Regions from separate parts of the Gilvimarinus sp. DA14 genome, predicted to be linked through region 2. Evidence: predicted binding sites of a transcription regulator. Region 2 holds the regulator's gene; each other region holds the start of a gene.
What was found. The regulator LexA, encoded in region 2, represses DNA repair genes until DNA is damaged. The targets are predictions, from matches to a motif close to ACTGTNTNTANANACAGT.
Positions count from the first base shown of each region.

Region 1: recA (recombinase RecA) is a predicted target of LexA. The motif match lies at 1,541-1,558, and genes of this name have one in related genera.
Region 3: recN (DNA repair protein RecN) is a predicted target of LexA. The motif match lies at 2,522-2,539, and genes of this name have one in related genera.

Region 1 covers NZ_CP100350.1:3,885,302-3,891,979, forward strand. Annotated here, with positions in the region: gene NHM04_RS17000 (FdhF/YdeP family oxidoreductase) at 1-890, shown strand, start outside; gene NHM04_RS17005 (CinA family protein) at 993-1,496, shown strand; gene recA (recombinase RecA) at 1,661-2,686, shown strand; gene NHM04_RS17015 (regulatory protein RecX) at 2,701-3,156, shown strand; gene rrtA (rhombosortase) at 3,141-3,746, opposite strand; gene NHM04_RS17025 (phosphoserine transaminase) at 3,943-5,058, shown strand; gene NHM04_RS17030 (phosphoglycerate dehydrogenase) at 5,132-6,307, shown strand; gene NHM04_RS17035 (NGG1p interacting factor NIF3) at 6,386-6,678, shown strand, end outside.
Region 2 covers NZ_CP100350.1:890,444-897,121, forward strand. Annotated here, with positions in the region: gene mfd (transcription-repair coupling factor) at 1-921, shown strand, start outside; gene NHM04_RS03820 (CsiV family protein) at 962-1,948, shown strand; gene NHM04_RS03825 (cold-shock protein) at 1,976-2,188, opposite strand; gene NHM04_RS03830 (hypoxanthine-guanine phosphoribosyltransferase) at 2,348-2,863, opposite strand; gene NHM04_RS03835 (mechanosensitive ion channel family protein) at 2,860-3,963, opposite strand; gene lexA (transcriptional repressor LexA) at 4,211-4,813, shown strand; gene NHM04_RS03845 (cell division inhibitor SulA) at 4,806-5,201, shown strand; gene NHM04_RS03850 (hypothetical protein) at 5,291-5,554, opposite strand; gene NHM04_RS03855 (DUF6586 family protein) at 5,712-6,200, opposite strand; gene topA (type I DNA topoisomerase) at 6,209-6,678, opposite strand, start outside.
Region 3 covers NZ_CP100350.1:55,752-62,429, reverse strand. Annotated here, with positions in the region: gene dnaK (molecular chaperone DnaK) at 1-1,667, opposite strand, end outside; gene grpE (nucleotide exchange factor GrpE) at 1,858-2,412, opposite strand; gene recN (DNA repair protein RecN) at 2,564-4,237, shown strand; gene fur (ferric iron uptake transcriptional regulator) at 4,270-4,677, opposite strand; gene NHM04_RS00215 (outer membrane protein assembly factor BamE) at 4,757-5,164, shown strand; gene NHM04_RS00210 (diguanylate cyclase) at 5,194-6,678, opposite strand, start outside.

The sequences.
Region 1 (6,678 bases), 960 kb from region 2:
TGGCGTGCCTGCGCGCTGCTGAGGCAGGCGGTATGCGCAGCGCCGTAATGATGGGGGGCAACTTATTTGCCGCCACGCCGGATACCGAGTTTGCACGTCGTGCACTCGATAGCGTGGACTTTAAACTCTACCTGACCACCACCCTAAACCGTGGCCATTTTAACGGTATGGAAACCAGTGAAGCGCTAATTCTGCCCGTGTGCGCCCGCGATGAAGAGCCCCAGAGCACCACCCAGGAGTCTATGTTCAACTATGTGCGCCTCAGTGATGGTGGCATTACCCGTTTGAATAATGTGCGTTCTGAGGTGACGGTACTGGCGCAGCTGGGGGAAAGGTTACTGCCTGATAGTGGGCTTGATTTTGTCGCCCTGCAACAACACGACGCGGTGCGCGAAGCGATAGCGGCGACAATTCCCGGCATGGAGCAATTGGCGGATATCGGCGCAACAAAGCGCGAATTTTCCGTCGCAAACCGGGTACTGCACACGCCGTCTTTTAATATGCCTGAGCAGCGCGCCAATTTTAAAGTGCACCAGCTTGAGCAGCAGACAGATAGCGATTACCCCTACCGTCTCGCCAGCATTCGCAGCGAGGGTCAGTTTAACTCCATAATTTATGAAGAGGCTGACAGCTATCGGGGGACCTCGCATCGCTGGTGTGTGCTAGTATCCCATACCGACTGCGAGCGCCTGCAGTTAAGTAAGGGGGCAAAAGTGGCTCTGGTCTCTCGCCATGGCAGGATGGACGAGCTGGAGGTGGTGCCTTTTGATTTGCCCGCTGGCAGCGTGATGGCCTACTACCCGGAGGCCAATGTACTGATCGGCACCGAGCATGACCCGCGCAGCAAAACCCCGGCATTTAAGTCGGTGCCGGTTTCCCTTCGGGTTTAGTCTAACCCGCGTTTTTTCCGCCCGCCGCCGTCTGCGGCGGGCTATCGCTTTTGCGGCAAGACTCTTAAAATGCCCGTTCCATTCGCCCGAGCGGAGGCCGCTGTGACTTCTACCGATACGGAAATAACCCGACTGCACCTCACCCGTGAGCTGGGCGCGTGTTTGAGCGCGCGCGGTTGGCAGGTGGCGACGGCCGAATCCTGCACCGGAGGCATGATTGGCGCTGCCATTACCGAGGTGCCCGGCAGCTCGGCCTGGTTCGAAATGGGTTGGCTAACTTACTCTAACCAGGCCAAGGTACAGCTGTTGGGCGTAGCGCAAGCGGCATTGGATGAACACGGTGCGGTCAGCCAAACTGTGGTAGAGCAAATGGCCTTGGGCGCCAGGCAGCGCAGTGGCGCCGAGCTGGCGGTGGCGGTCAGCGGCATAGCCGGGCCCGACGGTGGCAGCCGCGACAAACCAGTGGGCACAGTATGGCTGGCCTGGGCCGGGCCCGGCGATAAGCTGGTGTCTGAATGCTATGTTTACCAGGGCGAGCGCCAGCAAGTGCGCGCGCAGGCTTGTATTACCGCACTGCGTGAACTGATTAACCTGTGCAAACACTGAGTTTGCAAAGGCTCTTCAAGCCAACTACTGTATAAATTCATAGTACTGTTTTCATATACAGGTTTTTCCTGTATGCTGGATTCATAAGCTGATGTATCGACCACGTAAGCGCTGGGCGCATCAGACAACAACAGCATATTTTCGTTTTTTCAGTTGAGGTGATTATGGACGCGAATAAAGAAAAGGCTTTGCAGGCAGCACTGGGTCAAATTGAGCGCCAGTTCGGTAAGGGTACCGTAATGCGCATGGGCGATCGCGAACATGTCGCCATTCCCGCTATTTCCACAGGTTCGCTGGGGTTGGACGTTGCCCTGGGTATTGGCGGCTTGCCCAAAGGCCGTATTGTTGAAATCTACGGGCCGGAGTCGTCCGGTAAAACCACTTTAACTTTGCAAGTGATCGCCGAGGCCCAGCGCGCTGGTGGTAACTGTGCCTTTATCGATGCCGAGCACGCGCTAGACCCTATCTACGCCGAAAAGCTGGGCGTAAATGTCGACGATTTGATCATCTCGCAACCGGATACCGGAGAGCAGGCGCTGGAAGTATCCGACATGCTGGTGCGCTCGGGCGCGGTCGACGTGCTGGTAGTGGACTCGGTAGCAGCGCTGACCCCCAAGGCCGAAATTGAAGGTGAAATGGGCGATCATCACGTGGGCTTGCAGGCGCGTTTGATGTCGCAAGCACTGCGTAAAATTACCGGTAATATTAAAAATGCCAACTGTCTGGTTATCTTTATTAACCAGATCCGGATGAAAATTGGCGTTATGTTCGGTAATCCCGAAACCACCACCGGCGGTAACGCACTTAAGTTTTACTCATCTGTACGCTTGGATATTCGCCGTATCGGTTCGGTGAAAGAGGGCGATGAAGTGATCGGCTCGGAAACCCGGGTGAAGGTGGTAAAAAACAAAGTGGCGCCCCCCTTTAAACAAACCGAATTCCAGATCTTGTACGGCCAGGGTATCAACCGCATGGGCGAGGTAATCGACTATGGGGTTAAGTTGGGCATGGTCGACAAAGCCGGTGCTTGGTACAGCTACAATGGCGATAAAATCGGTCAGGGCAAAAACAACGTTATGAAGTTTTTGCAGGAAAACCCGGATATCGCTACCGAGCTGGAAAGCCGGGTACGCGGTGAGCTTTTGGGCACAGTAAAACCTGCTGAAGCCACCGAGGAAGAAGAGGCTTAACGGCGCTTATGGACATGGATGCCACAAGCCCTGAGCAGATCCGCGAGCGAGTGCGCAATAGCGCGCTCGCTTTTTTGACCCGGCGTGAGCATGCTCGGGCCGAGCTGGCGCAAAAACTCAGCCAGCGTTATAGCGCTCCGGAGTTAATTGACGAAACTTTGGATTGGCTGACGGACCTGGGCTATTTGGACGACAGCAGGTTTACCGCAATGTTTGTGCGCAGCTCTGTCGGCAGTGGCAGAGGGCCCATAAGAATTGCCCATGAACTGCGCCAGAAAGGGGTGGCCAATGCCCAGGTAGAGCAGGCGTTGGCAGAGTGTGAAGTAGACTGGACAGAGCTGGCTGCTGATGTACTGGCGCGAAAGTTTTCCGCCGCTCCGGTCGACGCCAAAGAAAAAGCGCGCCAAATCAGGTTTTTGCAGTACAGGGGGTTTCGCCCCGACCATATCTTTTGTCAGTTTGAGCGCTGAAGCCCCCGCCAGGCGGCTAGCTTAACCGCTAAAATCCACAAGAATGACAGTACCGCCCCGCCCAGGGCGCCGTATAAATGCGCAACTGACAGTACCGGCCCGGCAATAAGTACTTCGGTAGCGCTGTGACCGCCCGGGATAATTCGTTCATAGCAAAGCTTGACTCCCAGTGCCAGTATTACCGCCCAGCCAACTGGGTCATTGCGGGTACAAATGGGCGCCAGCAAAAATACCAGCAGACCGTGTAGCACACCGGATAAACCCACGTAGTAACTCACCTGTGGCTGCCATACGTACAGACAAACGCTGATAAACAGTGCGCAGAATAATGCGCTTACCGCGATAGAGACGGGTTGTCGCTCGGCGCCAGCCCAAAATAAAATCAGCAGCAAGGCGGCGGCATTCATGGCCGAGTGAATTAAATTCAAATGCACAATGTGCGCACTGAAAAGGCGCCACAGCTGTCCGTCATCCAGTGCCGCGCGCTGATATTCCAGCAGCGGGTTCAACAGCTCGGCATTATATCCCAGCAGAAGCAGTGGTAGCCCCAGGGCGAAAGCAATCAATAGGTGGTGTACGAGGGTTTTCATGGTAGGCCACTATAACCCAATTGCGTCGCGCTGGGCTGATACCGTTTCGCGCAGCGATCTATCTGTGCATTTGTGCGGTGTCACACCATAGACCGAGCCGCCGTCAGCTGGCATAATCAGCGCCCGATTTTTAACCTGCGGTGGTGTCTGAAGCGCCCCGTAGCCGCACCCTTACTGGACTGTTCAGAGGAATGCCATGCAACCTTCGGTAAAACCGCAAAACCCTAACTTCTCTTCCGGCCCCTGCAGCAAACGCCCGGGCTATGATGTCGCGAATCTGGACGTGTCTACTCTCGGTCGTTCGCACCGCTCAAGCATTGGTAAAAATGCCCTGGGTAAAGCCTGCGAGCAAACCAAACAGCTGCTGGGCCTGCCCGAGGGTTATCGCGTGGGTATTGTCCCCGGCTCGGACACAGGTGCGGTGGAAATGGCTATGTGGTCAATGCTGGGGCAGCGCCCGGTAGATGTACTGCAGTGGGAATCCTTCGGTAAAGGCTGGCTGACCGATGTGACCAAGCAGCTGAAGCTGGATAATGTGAATGCGCTTGAGGCCGACTACGGTGAATTGCCGGATTTGGGCAAAGTTAATTTCGATAACGATGTTATTTTTACCTGGAACGGTACTACCTCGGGTGTAAAAGTGCCCAATGGCGATTGGATTGCCGATGACCGCCAGGGTCTGACTATTTGCGATGCTACCTCAGCGGTATTTGCCATGGAGCTGCCGTGGGAAAAGCTGGATGTTGTGACTTTCAGCTGGCAGAAAGTGCTGGGCGGCGAAGGTGCGCATGGGGTTTTGATTTTAGGCCCCCGTGCGGTTGAGCGACTGGAAAGCTACGAGCCACCATGGCCTATGCCCAAGCTGTTCCGCATGACCAAAGGCGGCAAGCTGGTAGAAGGTATCTTTGAGGGCGCCACTATCAATACTCCCTCTATGCTGTGTGTGGCCGATTACCTGGATGCCCTCAACTGGGTTGAGTCTATCGGTGGCGTGGCCGAAACCATTCGCCGCAGCGAGGCAAATCTGGAGGTGCTGGAAGAGTTTGTCGCCGCCAATGACTGGATTGACTTTCTCGCCGCCGACAAAGCCACCCGCTCGAACACCAGCGTGTGCTTTAAGTTAAATGCCACCCCCGAGCAGGGCAAAGCACTGGTTAAACTGTTGGACACCGAGGGCGTAGCCTATGACATAGGCGCCTATCGTGATGCGCCTCCGGGGTTGCGTATTTGGTGTGGTGCGACCGTGGAGACCGACGATCTAAAAGCGCTGCTGCCCTGGTTGAGCTGGGCCTACGCCCAGGTCACTGCCTGATTTACGCTTACAATCTTTACATTTAGCGCGCTCAACTGAGCGCGCTTTTGTTTACAAACACTGGGAATGCACTATGTATAAAATTAAAACCTACAACAAAATTTCGGTGAAAGGGCTCAATCGTTTCGACCGCGCCCAGTACGAAGTGGCCAGCGATATCAACAACCCCGATGGTTATATTCTGCGCAGTCATAAATTGCACGATGAAGCTCTGCCCGAATCGGTAAAAGCCGTGGCCCGCGCCGGTGCCGGCACCAACAATGTGCCAGTGGCCGAGTACAGCAAAAAAGGCGTAGTGGTGTTCAACGCCCCGGGTGCTAACGCTAACGCGGTAAAAGAGCTGGTGTTGACCGGTATGCTGCTGGCTTCGCGCGGTATTATTCCCGGTATGAACTGGTCTAACTCTCTCACCGATATGAGCGACGCCGGTGAGATGAGCAAGCTGATGGAGAAGCAAAAATCCCAGTTTGCCGGTAGCGAGCTGATGGGTAAAACCCTGGGCGTTGTCGGCCTGGGCGCTATCGGTTCTCTGGTGGCTGAAACAGCCCTGGCCCTTGGTATGAACGTGGTAGGTTACGATCCGGCGCTGTCGGTGGAAGCCGCCTGGCGTTTGCCAAGCCAGGTGATGCGTGCAGAGAACCTGCAGTCGCTGTTATCCCGTTGCGACTATGTCACCTTGCACGTGCCGGCCATTGAGGCGACGCACCACCTGATTAACGAAGAGTCTCTCAAATCTGTAAAAGCCGGTGCGGTGCTGCTCAACTTTGCCCGCGAGGCGATTGTAGACGCCGAAGCGGTAGTGGCGAGCCTGGATGCGAAGCAGTTGCGCATGTACATTTGCGACTTTCCCGAGCCTATCTTGCTTAACCGCGATGATGTTTACGCCATGCCGCACATTGGCGCGAGCACCGCCGAGGCAGAAGAAAACTGCGCCATTATGGCCGCCGATCAACTGATGGACTACCTGGAAAACGGTAACATCAAAAACTCGGTTAACTTTCCCGCCGTACAGATGGAGCGCACCGGTACGGACAGCTCGCGAATTACGTTCTGTAACGAGAATGTCTCGGGCGTGCTGGGCCATGTACTGTCGGTATTGGCCGACAACAATGTCAATGTGATCGACATGGTCAACAAAAGCCGAGGCGAGCTTGCCTACAATATTATCGATGTAGAGCAGAGCCCAGGCGATGACGTAATAGCCGCGATTAAAGCGGTTGAGCATGTGATTACGGTTAGAGTGATATAAACGTCGGAGACCTCATGTCGGATGTCCGATGCGGTTGCGCGTCAGACATCTGACTCCCGACTTCAGACGGAGTGTCCCATGTACAAATTCGTCTTTTTTGTCCCCGACAGCCACCTTGAGACAGTTAAGCAGGCCGTGTTTGCCGCCGGTGGCGGGAAAATTGGTAACTACGACCAATGCTGCTGGCAGGTACTCGGCCAGGGCCAGTTTCGGCCCTTAGCGGGCAGTGACCCTTACAGCGGGGCGCAGGGCAAGCTGAGCTGCGATCCCGAGTGGCGGGTCGAGCTGGTTTGCGACGCTGAGCATATTCAGTCTGCCAAGCGTGCCCTGCTTGAGGCCCATCCCTTTGAAGAGCCAGCGTACGATATCTG
Region 2 (6,678 bases):
ATCGGCATAGGCCATGGCCAGATGCGCGAGCGCGAGCTGGAAAAAGTCATGTCGGATTTTTACCATAAGCGCTTCAACGTCATGGTGTGCAGTACCATTATTGAAACTGGCATCGATATACCCAGCGCTAACACCATTATTATTCACCGCGCCGACAAGTTTGGCCTGGCGCAGCTGCATCAGTTGCGCGGGCGCGTGGGCCGCTCCCACCACCAGGCCTACGCCTATTTGCTGACCCCCGAACGCCGCGCCATGACCAGTGATGCCATTAAGCGCTTGGAAGCCATTGCCAGCGCTGAAGACCTTGGGGCAGGTTTTACCCTGGCCACCCACGATATGGAAATACGCGGTGCCGGGGAGTTATTAGGCGACGAACAATCCGGACAGATTCAGACCGTGGGCTTTTCCATGTATATGGATATGCTGGATCGAGCCGTTAAAGCCCTGCGCTCTGGCAAGCAACCCAATATCGATGCACCTCTAGCCGACAACATTGACGTAAACCTGCGCATACCCGCGCTGATCCCCGACGATTATTTACCCGATGTACACACCCGCTTGGTGCTGTACAAACGCATAGCCGGTGCCGATAGCCAGGAGGCATTGCGCGAGCTGCAGGTAGAGATGATCGACCGTTTTGGTCTGCTACCGGAGCAGACCAAAAACCTGCTGCGAGTCACGGAAATCAAACTCGCCGCCGAAAAGTTGGGCATTGTTAAGCTCGAGGCATCCGCAGGCGGCGGCAAAGTCGAGTTTGGCCCTGAAGCACCAATAGACCCACTAAAGATTGTGCAAATGGTACAGAGCCAGCCACAGGTATTTTCACTGGCCGGCGCCAGCGGTCTGAGCTTTAGGATCCCTATGCCCGACGCCGAAGACCGCTTACAAAGAGTGAACGACCTTTTGGCCAGCCTGCATTAAATCGGGTTAGACTTGCCCATCGGCAAATAGGAAGACATTTATGATCGAGGTGAAAAAACTGGCCCGCGCCCTTGCCACCGCTATGGCAGCCATAACCATGACGGCGCCACACTGGACTCAAGCGCAAAGCAATCACGAGGGCTGGTATCAGGTAGAGATTATTGTTTACTCCCGCCCGCTGGACACCAGTGCAGAAACCTGGCCCGCTGACATCACCCTGGACTACCCGGTTAACTGGCAAGAACTGCGCGCCCCAGAGGCGGAAATGGCACGGCGCGAAGAGCGAGCCCGCAAACGACAAACCGAAGCACAAAACCCACAGACGAATTATTTCGGTGACGACAGCGCTACCGGCCAGCAAGCCACTGCAACAGCGATTGACGCACAGCAACCTCTCGCCGTTGAACCTGTCGATTTAGCCCGCGACGCCTTTTTCGAGCTGCCCGCCGACCAGCGTGGACTGAACGCCGTAGCCAACCGCGTTGCAGCCCAACCCGGCTTTGACATTCTGTTTCACGAAGCCTGGCGCCAGCGGGTAACCGCCGAAGCTTCGGCGCCCTGGGTACTCATTTCCGGGGGAGAGGCTTTTGGTGAGCACTTTGAGCTGGAAGGCAGCATTAATATCAATGTTTCTCGCTATCTACACGTTTTTACCGATTTGTGGTTTACCGAGTTTCAAATCAATACCGGGCAAAGTCGCAACCAGTGGCCCAGCCTGCCATTGAGCCCAGTGAAACGACTGCAACAATTAGAAGCGCAAAGCGCTGTGGATATTGACTACTCCAACCTGATGGCCGATGCGGTGCAAACCCGCCCTGAAGATACCTTAATGGAGTTTTTAGAGGCGCCCTATCTGCCCGCGCGAATTGTTAAACTGGAGCAGCAGCGGCGTATGCGCAGTAGCGAATTGCACCACCTGGATCACCCGCGCTTGGGTATGCTGGTAAAAATCACGCCTTACGAGCGCCCTGCAGAGTCGACAGCAGCGCCTAAGGAAAGCAATGAGCCATCGCCAGCCGGGCCCTAGAGCCCGGCACAGACTAAAGCAGAATTTTTAAAGCTGAATCACATCATCGGCCTGCAGACCTTTATCGCCCTGCTGCACCGAAAACTCCACATTCTGACCTTCAGACAGAGAGCGGTAACCCTCGCCGCGAATATTGCGGTAGTGGACGAACACATCCTCGCTGCCCTCACCACGGGTAATAAACCCGTAGCCGCGCGCGTTATTAAACCATTTAACCGTACCGGATAGACGATCAGACATATTTCAACCTCATTATTTTTATGTACAGCGACTCCTGTCGGAGCGCGGCCCCCACAGCCGCAGTACGAATTTGTACTGCATTGAGCGCAAATTGTCCACTTTGTCGACGCCAGCGCCGAATAAATTGCTCAATAATCAGAAAATTCGCACACTTATGCGTTAGAGGGCAAATATACCAGGTGCATTGCGATCCCGCTCAGCGTTGTCCATACCAAAGCCGTACACATAGCGGTCGGGAACCTGTAAGCCCAGGTAATCTGCGGCTACCAGCGCCGGCTGCGGCAGCTGCTTATGAGCCAAGACGGCGGTGGCGACGCTTGAGGCCTGACACTCAAGGCAGTACTTGACCACCTCGCGCAAGGTTATCCCCTGATCCAGAATATCATCCACGATCAGCAGATCGCGGCCGGACAAATCCGTTTGGGGTTTAGCCAGCCAGCGAAGTTGATCGGCGGCGCTGTTGTCGCGATAACGGCTCGCATGCAGGTAATCTACCTCAACCGGCACCGTTAATTTGGGCAGTAATGCCCCGGCAGTAACCAGTGCGCCCTTTAACAGCACCAGCACAAGTAAAGGTTGTAATTGATCAGCGTAATCGGCGTTAATCTGGGCGGCCATGGAATCGAGCGCCGCATCGATCTCTGCCAAGTTGTATAAACACTCGGGCTGACTCATGAACTCTCCGATTGAGCGGCACCAACTTGTGGTAGCTGTTGCGCAGCAGCCAAATGCAAAGTGCGTGTTGGAAAGGCGCATTCTGCACCATGCTGCTCCACAATCTGAATAATACGCAGCAATACATCCTGCTTTACTTTGTGAAAGTGCACCCAATTAATAGTCTTGGTAAAGGTGTAGACAAAAAAGTTTAACGACGAATCGGCAAACTCATTAAAGTTTACAATCAAGGTTTGATCGGTATCGATCTCTTCGTGGCTCTGCAGCATTTCACGCACATCATCCACAATCGCCGGCAGCTTACCGGCATCCTCATAACGAACTCCGATAGTCTCGTAGATCCGGCGGTTTAGCATGCGCGACGGGTTCTCAACCGAAATATGGGTAAAGGTCTGGTTTGGCACGTACAGCGGACGCTTGTCGAAGGTACGAATGCGGGTCAAGCGCAGGCCAATTTCTTCTACAGTGCCTTCGATATTCTGATCTGGCGAACGAACCCAGTCTCCCACTTTGAAGGGTCTGTCGAGATAAATCATTAAGCTGCCAAAAAAATTGGCCAGCAGATCCTTCGCCGCGAAACCTACAGCAATACCACCAATACCGCCAAATGCCAGAACCCCGGAGACGCTGTACCCCAAAGATTGCAACAGCACCAGCGCTGCGGTGATTACAATGGAAATACGCAGCAACTTCCCTACCGCCATCACCGTGGTAGGATCGGCAGGTTTACCGTCGTCGGGGGCGAGGAAGTTCTGCTCGCCATATTTAACTAAACGAACTAAAAACCAGGTAAGCAGGACAATAATACCGATGCGCAACACCTGGTCGGCGTATTCCAACAGTGAATCCTCGGTCACATCGTGCGCCAGCTCTGCCGCCCACGACAAACCCACCAGCCATATCAACCAGCGCAGCGGTGCTATGGCAGCCTCTACCAGGGTGTCATCCCAGCGGGTGTGAGTTTTATGGGCGTGCTTAAGCAGGGTATTGAGAATACTGCGGACAAAAGTCGCCAAGACCAAGGTCGCTAAAACAACGGCGAAAACCTGCACCAACCACAAACTCTCACTTCTCGACAGACCTGAAATCCAAGCTTCCATAACGACTTGTGTTCCTCTACGACTTAACCCAACCAGGGCTTGTATTGTTTTTGCAGTCGCGGTGACTACGCTCGATTTTGCAGGCAGAAGTATACATGCCGTCAGGCGCAGCAGCGAGACTATCGGCAGCCTCGCTGATCTTTGGCCATACCTCGCGAGAAAACTGTTGCACGCACCAAACAACTGTATATAATCACAGACACTGTATAACCAAACAGTACACCCAGACAGGACACAGGGAACCGCTATGCAAAATCTAACCAACCGGCAGCAACAGGTATTAGAACTGATAAAAAGCTATGCCGACGAGACAGGTTACCCCCCTACCCGAGCCGAGATTGCCCGTATGTTGGGTTATAAATCGGCCAATGCCGCTGAAGAACACATTAAAGCTCTGGCCCGCAAAGGCGCCATTGAGCTGATTCCCGGCGCCTCCCGCGGTATCCGCCTACCCGAAGCCCAGGCGGGGCTGCCAATTGTGGGGCGCGTCGCTGCCGGTAACCCGATACTCGCGCAGGAACATATTGAAGATTACTGCAATATTCCGGCTAATTTCTTTCACCCACAGGCGCATTTTTTCCTCAGCGTTAAAGGCATGAGCATGAAAGATGCCGGCATTTTGGATGGTGACCTGCTGGCCGTACACAGAACCGACCAAGTTCACAACGGCCAGATTGTAGTAGCCCGGATTGACGATGAAGTAACCGTAAAGCGGTTTAAGCGTGAAGGTAATCGAGCACAGGTTGAGCTGTTACCGGAAAACCCGGATTTTGACGTGATTCATGTGGATTTGCGCGATCAAAGCTTTGCCATCGAAGGGCTCAGTGTAGGAGTGATACGCCGTGACTAAATTTAATACCGTTCAACCTATCGCCCAACCAGATAGCGGCCTGACCGAGCTGGTACTGACACAGGGAGCCGGCCAGTCCTGGCACATGGTGCTGCCCATGATCGCCCACCTCAGCCATCAATGTGACCAGCGCTGGTTGACCTGGGTGACCCGCGAACCCGTACCCAGCCATCTGCTGGCACAGTTTAACGTCGATACTTCACACCTGCGCCTGGTGCACTGCAAAGACGACGAGCAGCAATTGTGGGTCAGCTGGGACGCCCTGGCACTGGGCAATAGCCATACAGTGATCGCAAGCCCGGGGAAACTTAACAGACAGGAATTTGCGCAATTGGAAAGAGCCGCTCAACTCGGCGCATGCCAGGGTTTACTGATTCGCGAGCGCTGACCCGAAGCGACCAACTCCCGCAGCTTTGTTCATGCACTAAAGATATAAATAAGAGAACAGAGGCCAAGAAACTCTGATGAGCGGCGAAGTTAATGGAGTGTGCGCTTATTGTAAACGTCAACTTGGCCCTCTTCGGCCATGGATTCCTCAGGTTCGGCATCGGCTAAATCACCAGCCGCTTCCATACCCGCCTCAATCATGGCCTTGGCAATATCAAATTTGCCTTCGCGCATAAAAGACAATGACTCGGTAGAGAATTTTATACACAGCAGCGGCTCGCCCTCTTCGTCGGCACGCTGTAATACCACGTCGCCATTGGCTAATTCGACAATTTCATACAGGGATGCTGACATACGATCTCCGCCCGCGCTCACTCCGGGTCTGCAATTCAAACTCAAGCCCACCAGTTTAACAGCATTTTGCGGCACAATAAATGCACAATTTAACGCTGTAGAAAATATGAGCAGGGGTTTCGCACAGGCGGCCCGATCAAAAAAGCCCGTTGCGGGGTTAGCACTCCAGGCTGTTATCGCGCTGGCGCTCAATCAAAGCCTGAAACTCACTGCAGAGGCAGGCTAGACTGTCTAGGGTTAATTCGCCCAGCTGTGGCGCATCTAGGTTAGCAAGTGGAATCATGCCTGGTTCCTGCTCTTTTTCAGGCAGCGCCCAGACAGCTTGATAATGCCCTTTCAGCTCGTAGAGCCAACTCCCCTTGCTGGTAACTAAATTACTCAGCTCTTGTAATTCGGCCGACGTTTTACCCTGTTGGGAGAGCGCCTGAATAGCTGTGGCCTCGTCCTCCAATGCCGCCAGGTTTTTTACCCCGTAGGTGTTGCTCAGCTCGCGAACATAATGGTGGTAACCGCACATTAAATGAAACAAGCAGGCATCTATTAAGGCTTTGTGATGCACTTGGTTACGACTACTGGGGGCATCTTGCAACAGCGCCCGGCAGCAAGCCAGGCGCTGATTAACCAGAGATACCAGTGAAACTGCCATAGATTGTCCTATTTATTCGGCATCCACTTACCGCCAGTGTAAAAAGCCTTCCAACCGGTGGCTTTGCCATCCACTTCAGACTGCACATACTGCTCTTTGGTCTTGCGGCTGAAACGGACCACCGTGGGCACACCGTCCGGATCTTCTGTGGGAGCGGAAAACAAAAAGGTGTATTTGGGATCAATCTCTTTTTTGTGAGGCAATAACTCGCTGACCAAGGGGGCGCGGGTTTCGCGGTTTTTGGGGAAGCCACTGGCGGCCAAAAACAAGCCCGAAGCACCGTCGCGCAGTACGTAGGTGTCGTCCACCTTCTGGCACTGCAACTCCGGCATAGGCACAGGGTCCATTTTCGGTGGCGCGGCCTCGCCATTTTTAAGCAGTTTGCGGGTGTTTTTACACTCTTCGTTAGTGCAGCCAAAGTATTTGCCAAAGCGCCCAGTTTTTAGCTGCATCTCACTGCCGCATTTGTCGCACTCAA
Region 3 (6,678 bases), 830 kb from region 2:
TTGTCGCCCGCTTCTTTGAGGGTTTTTTGCGTTGCTGCAATTAAACCGTCCAAAGAGTTGCGCGCTGTCACCAGCTTTTCAAACTTCTTATCCGCTTCGGCGTTGGCCTCGGCGTCTTTCACCATTTGCTCGATTTCGTCGTCCGACAAACCGGAAGAAGCCTTAATCACAATGGACTGCTCTTTACCGGTGGCCTTATCTTTCGCGCTCACATTCAAAATACCGTTGGCGTCGATGTCAAAGGTCACTTCAATCTGTGGCATACCGCGCGGAGCGGGCGGAATATCGGCCAAATCGAAACGGCCCAGCGACTTGTTCTGCGTCGCCTGCTTGCGCTCGCCCTGCACCACGTGAATGGTAACGGCGGTCTGGTTGTCTTCGGCCGTTGAGAACACCTGTGACTTCTTGGTCGGAATGGTGGTGTTTTTCTCAATCAGCGGAGTGGCGACACCGCCCATGGTTTCAATACCCAGGGTCAATGGGGTCACATCCAGCAGCAATACGTCTTTGACGTCACCGGCCAGCACCGCGCCCTGAATGGCTGCGCCCATGGCCACGGCTTCATCCGGGTTTACATCTTTGCGCGGATCTTTACCGAAGAAATCAGCAACTGCTTTTTGCACCATCGGCATACGGGTTTGACCGCCCACCAAAATCACGTCGCTGATGTCGTTAACGGATACCCCGGCGTCTTTAATCGCCATTTTCACAGGCTCCAGCGAGCGAGTTACCAGCTCTTCTACCAGAGACTCCAGCTTGGCGCGCGACAGCTTCACCACCAAGTGTTTAGGACCGGTATTGTCTGCAGTAATGTACGGCAGATTCACTTCGGTCTGCTGGCTCGATGACAGCTCGATCTTGGCTTTTTCTGCGGCTTCTTTTAAGCGCTGCAGGGCCAGTGGATCATTGTGCAGGTCAATGCCCTGCTCTTTTTTGAACTCATCGGCCAGGTAGTCAATTAGACGCAGGTCAAAGTCTTCACCGCCCAGGAAGGTGTCACCGTTGGTAGACAGCACTTCAAACTGGTGCTCGCCATCGACATCGGCGATTTCGATAATCGAGATATCGAAAGTACCACCACCTAAGTCGTACACGGCAATGGTGCGGTCGCCTTTTTTCTGGTCCATACCATAGGCCAGTGCTGCCGCGGTGGGCTCGTTAATAATACGCTTAACATCCAGGCCCGCGATTTTACCGGCGTCTTTGGTGGCCTGACGCTGGGAATCGTTAAAGTAAGCCGGTACGGTAATAACCGCTTCGGTCACTTTCTCGCCCAGATAGTCCTCGGCGGTTTTCTTCATTTTCTTCAGCACTTCGGCAGAGATCTGCGGCGGCGCTTTCTTGTCGCCCTTCACCTCTACCCAAGCATCGCCGTTGTCGGCTTCAACGATGGAGTAAGGCACCATCTTGATGTCTTTTTGCACCACATCGTCTTTAAACTTACGGCCGATCAAACGCTTAACCGCGTACAGGGTGTTGTTGGGGTTGGTCACCGCCTGACGCTTAGCGCTCTGGCCCACCAGAATTTCGTCATCGTTGGTAAACGCAACGATGGACGGGGTGGTGCGATCGCCTTCAGAGTTTTCGATAACCTTGGCTTTATCGCCTTCAAGAACGGATACGCATGAGTTGGTGGTACCCAAGTCAATGCCGATAATCTTACCCATAAAATAAGTCTCCTAATTGTTGCTGCCGAACGCGACTGGCTTTAGCTCTACTAAAACCGCGACCTATCGGGCGCTCAGCCAATGTTCAAATCATGCCCGTAAGCGGGCTGTTCAGTCGTTACTGCCTATATGGGAACCGAGCTGTGCTTTTCAAGGTCGACCCAGGCAAAAAACCTTACAAAGTGTGTGCTTAAGCCTTAGCTACCACCACCATTGCCGGGCGCACCAGACGGCCGTGCAGGGTGTAGCCCTTTTGGAACACATCGATCACGGTATTGGGCTCTACGTCCGGGTTTTCAATCATGGACATGGCCTGATGCAGCTCGGGATTAAAGGGCTCGCCCACGGGGTTAACCGGCTCCACCTTGTGCTTGACCAAGATGTCGATAAACGACTTCAGAGTCAGCTCAATGCCTTCGATGATCGCCTTATTGGCATCGTCTTCGGCGTTAATGCTGGCCAGCGCCCGCTCCAGGTTGTCGACAACCGGCAGTAAATCTCCCACCAGCTTTTCCTGGCCAAACTTGTGAGCTTTCTCTACATCGGCCTCAGCGCGGCGGCGCACATTTTGTAGTTCAGCCTGGACGCGCAAGGTTTGCTCTTTTGCCCCCGCCAAGGCCAGGGTTAACTCTTCAACCTGTGAGCTCTCAGCTGAGATATCCACCTCTACGGCTTCCTCTTGCTCGGTCTGCTGCGCCTGTTCGGCTTCGTTTTCAACTTGCTCGTTGTGTTCTTGCTCTGTCACCTTGACTGCCTCTTACAAATTGGGAAATTATCAGGGATATGCGGGAGTTGGGGATCACCTTCGGCTTTTCAAGCCCTTTGCGCGAATCTCTAGTACCAACCACAAAAATACTGTATAAATAACCAGAAAAGAGCCCCAAACGGAGCAATTTATGCTGACCCACTTAAGCGTGCAGAACTTTACCCTGGTTGAACGGCTGGACTTAGACTTTAAATCCGGCATGACCGTCATTACCGGTGAAACCGGCGCAGGTAAATCCGTATTGCTGGAAGCGCTGGGGCAAACCCTGGGCGATCGCGCCGATGCCAGCCGGGTGCGCCACGGAGCCAAGCGCGCCGATATCAGCGCCACCTTCGACCTCAGCGCCATCAAGCGCGCTCAACAGTGGCTGGAAAAACAAGACCTCGAGCAGGACGAAGCTCCCAACGAGTGTTTGCTAAGGCGCACCCTGACCGCTGAGGGTCGCTCCAAGGCCTATATTAACGGCCACCCTGCCACTCTGGCACAGCTAAAAAACCTGGGCGAAATGCTGATGGACATTCACAGTCAGCACGAGCATCAATCGCTGCTGGTCAAAGACAACCATCGCCGTCTGCTGGATGAATATGCGGCCCACACGGCACTGGCGCGAGAGGTAAAAGAGGCCTTTCAGGCATGGAAAGCAAAGCGCGAGTGGCTGGATGAGCGCCGCGCCAATGCCGACGAATTGACTGAGCGCTACCAACTGATCTCTTATCAAGTAGAGGAGTTGGATCAACTGAATTTGCAAGACGGCGAGCTGGAAAACCTGGAACAAGAACAGCGCACTCTGGCCGATGCAGAAAACCTTTTACAGGCCGCGAGCCAATTGTGCGAACTAGGCAGCGACGAAGAAATGGGCCTGCAACAGGGTATTTATCGCGCCCTGCAACTGCTGCGCAACCTTGGCGATAAGCCAAAGCTGCTCCAGGAAGCCGAACAAATGTTGGCCGAAGCACAAATTCAGATTGACGAAGCGCTGCGCAGTGCCGAGCAATTTTCCGACGGTTTTAATCTGGACCCGGAACGCTTAAGCCAGGTAGATCAACGCCTATCGGCGATTTACGAGATAGCCCGTAAGCACCGGGTGACCCCGGCGGAGCTGATCGGTGTGCACCAGGCACTGGCGGATGAAGCGGCGCAACTAGGCGGCGGCGACGAGCAGCTGGAGCAGCTGGAGCGCGAAGTCAATGAGCTGGAACAGACCTACCGCCAACTGGGCAAGAAATTAACTCAAGCGCGAACCAAGGCGGGACTTAGCCTGTCCAAAAAGGTCAATAGCCACTTAAAACAGTTGGCCATGGAGCACGCTGTACTCACCGTGCAACTCACCGACCGGCACGAACGCCCTGCCCCCCACGGACTTGAAGACGTAGAGCTGCTCATCAGCACCAATCCGGGCCAACCAGCAGCCCCGTTAGCCAAGGTCGCCTCTGGAGGGGAGTTATCCCGGGTCAGCCTGGCCATTCAAGTAGTGGCCGCAGAACACAGTGCCATACCGAGTCTGGTGTTCGACGAGGTGGATGTGGGCATTGGTGGCGCCACCGCTGACACAGTGGGCCGACTGCTGCGGCAATTGGCCGCGCGAGGCCAAATTCTGTGCGTCACTCATTTGGCGCAGGTCGCCAGCAAGGGGCACCAGCATTTGAAAGTGGCAAAAGCCAGCAGCAAGCAAAAAGTGCTGACCAGCCTGGTGGAGTTGTCCGGCGGCGAAAAAGTAGAGGAGTTAGCGAGAATGCTGGGCGGGGCCGAGCTTACGGCAGAATCTCGCGCCCACGCCGAGCAGATGCTGGAGCGAGCCGGCTAAGCTGACCGGCTCGTTTCACTGGGGCTGGGGCTTTACGCCTTAGGTTTAACGTAAAGTACCAGCGAGTGGTCTTCCAGTGAGTAACCATGCTCTGCGGCGATTTTCTTCTGCAGCTGTTCGATTTCTTCGTTGTGGAACTCAATCACTTTGCCCGTATCCAAGCAGACCATGTGATCATGATGCTCACCGCGAGCAATTTCAAAGACTGAGTGTCCACCGTCGAAATTGTGACGAACCACCAGGCCCGCGGTCTCAAACTGGGTTAAAACCCGGTACACTGTTGCCAGGCCTACGTCGTCACCGGCTTCCATCAGCGCTTTGTAGACATCTTCTGCGCTCATGTGGTGGTCTTCTGAAGATTCCAGCATTTGCAAAATCTTCACCCGTGGCAAGGTGACTTTGAGGCCCGCCTTGCGTAATTCTTGGTTTTCGTCGGCCATTTTTTCGTCCAAACTCTTCTCAGTGTTTAACGTGATCAGGTATTATCGCCCATTCATTTTAGCAAGTGGAACCCCTGTAATGAAAATAATCAAAGCGCCCCTGATGGTCGTGTGCAGTCTGTTTTTGCTGGCGGGGTGTCAGTATTTTCAGTTTCCCGGCGTTCACAAGATCAATATTCAACAAGGTCACATCATCAACGAAGAGATGATTAGCCAGCTCGAACCGGGTATGAATAAGCGACAAGTGCGCTATATTCTGGGAACTCCGTTGATTGACGATGTATTTAACGATGATCGCTGGGACTACTATTACAGCTTAAAGATGGGTGATGGCCGGTTTTTTAAGCGTTCAATGACCGTGTTTTTTGATGGCGACACCTACACCCACTACGAAGGTGAAAACCTGCCGAAACCCAAAACCGAAGGCGATGATGAGCTTCCGGAGAACGATTTAGAGCCAGAAACTCCGTTGCCGACCAACGACTAACCACGATCGGTCAATAACTTATTCGCCCATTAATCGGCCGCAATCACAACCTGATCGCGGCCGTTACTTTTTGCGTCGTATAAAGCCTTATCGGCGCGCTCCAATAAGTTTTCGTCGTCGGCCTGCAGGCTGCTACTAACGCCTGCACTCAAAGTGACACTGAAGTGCTCACGCTCTGCACTGAAGCTCAAGACGGCGAACTTTTTCCGCACATCATCTAACAGAACCTGGGCCGAGCTGGCATCACAGTCGGGCAATATAGCGACAAACTCTTCGCCTCCGTAGCGACCCACGCTGTCGGTTCTGCGCAAACGTTGACGCAAAAGCTGAGATAGCGCGCGAATGACTTTATCGCCCACCGCGTGGCCGTAGCTGTCATTGACCCGCTTAAAGTGATCGAGATCAATCATCGCAACGCTAACCGGCTTTTGCTGCCGCGCCGCGCGCTGCAACTCAACACCGATTTGCTCTTTTATCCGGCTGTGCTTCAAAAGGCCCGTTAAGCTATCGCGGTCAATGGCATCGCTGAGCTGACGCACCCGAGCGGCGCGCACTGTCACCGAGCTGATCAGACGCAAATCAGAAATCGGTTTGGCTAGAAAGTCTTCACCGCCGGTGCGAATCGCCACTAACTGGCGCTGCTCATCTTGCTCTGAAGAGAGATAGGCGATTGCCACGCGAAGCCACTCGGAGTGTAGTCGTATCAATTGCGCCAGCTCGTAACCGCGGCAGCCGGGAAGATTCAAATCCAACAGCACCACTTCGGGGTGAAACTCCCGCATGACCTCAAGCACCTGACGAGGGTCCGTGATGGCTCGCACTAGCATCCCAGCGCCTTCCAGCACTAACTGATAGTGACGCGATAAAAGGGCGTCATCATCAACAATTAGCACTCTATAGGGAGCCGAATGCTGCATATTGAGATGGGATTCCAGGCAATCTACCACCTCGGGAATATTCAACGGCTTGAGGAAATAGCCGATGGCTCCGGCCCTTACCGCCGCCATGTGCGCATCGAAATCATTGCGGCTGGTAATTACAATGGTTGGCGGCGGCTCGCCTTCGACACTTTGCTTAAGCTCACTCACCACATCAGGGCCTAAGCGTTTATCCCCTTCAAGTGAGACATCGACGATTAAGAAGTCGGGGCGCTGCTGGCGGTAAGAATGCTCCAACTGATGCAGCTGGGTAAAGTGATGTACCGTATAGCCAAAATTTTCCAGTGCCACGCTCAGCTCTGCGGCGAGCGACTGATCATCTTCGACTAGATAAACCAGGTTATTTGCGGTGTTAGTAGCTTTTAATAAAGGCTGTGCAACCTTACTGGGAGTGGTCGTAGGTGCATCAATTTCTGCGCCGAGCTCGGCAATCTGTTTGATGACTTGCTCAAGCTGCGCGGCCGCTGGTGGCTCTATCTGCTGCTGCCAACTCTGCAGCAAGACTTCAAGCTCGCGGGCCTTGCGACTGAACTGCGTTAACCCGAAACTACCTGCCGACCCCGCCAGCTTGTGCAG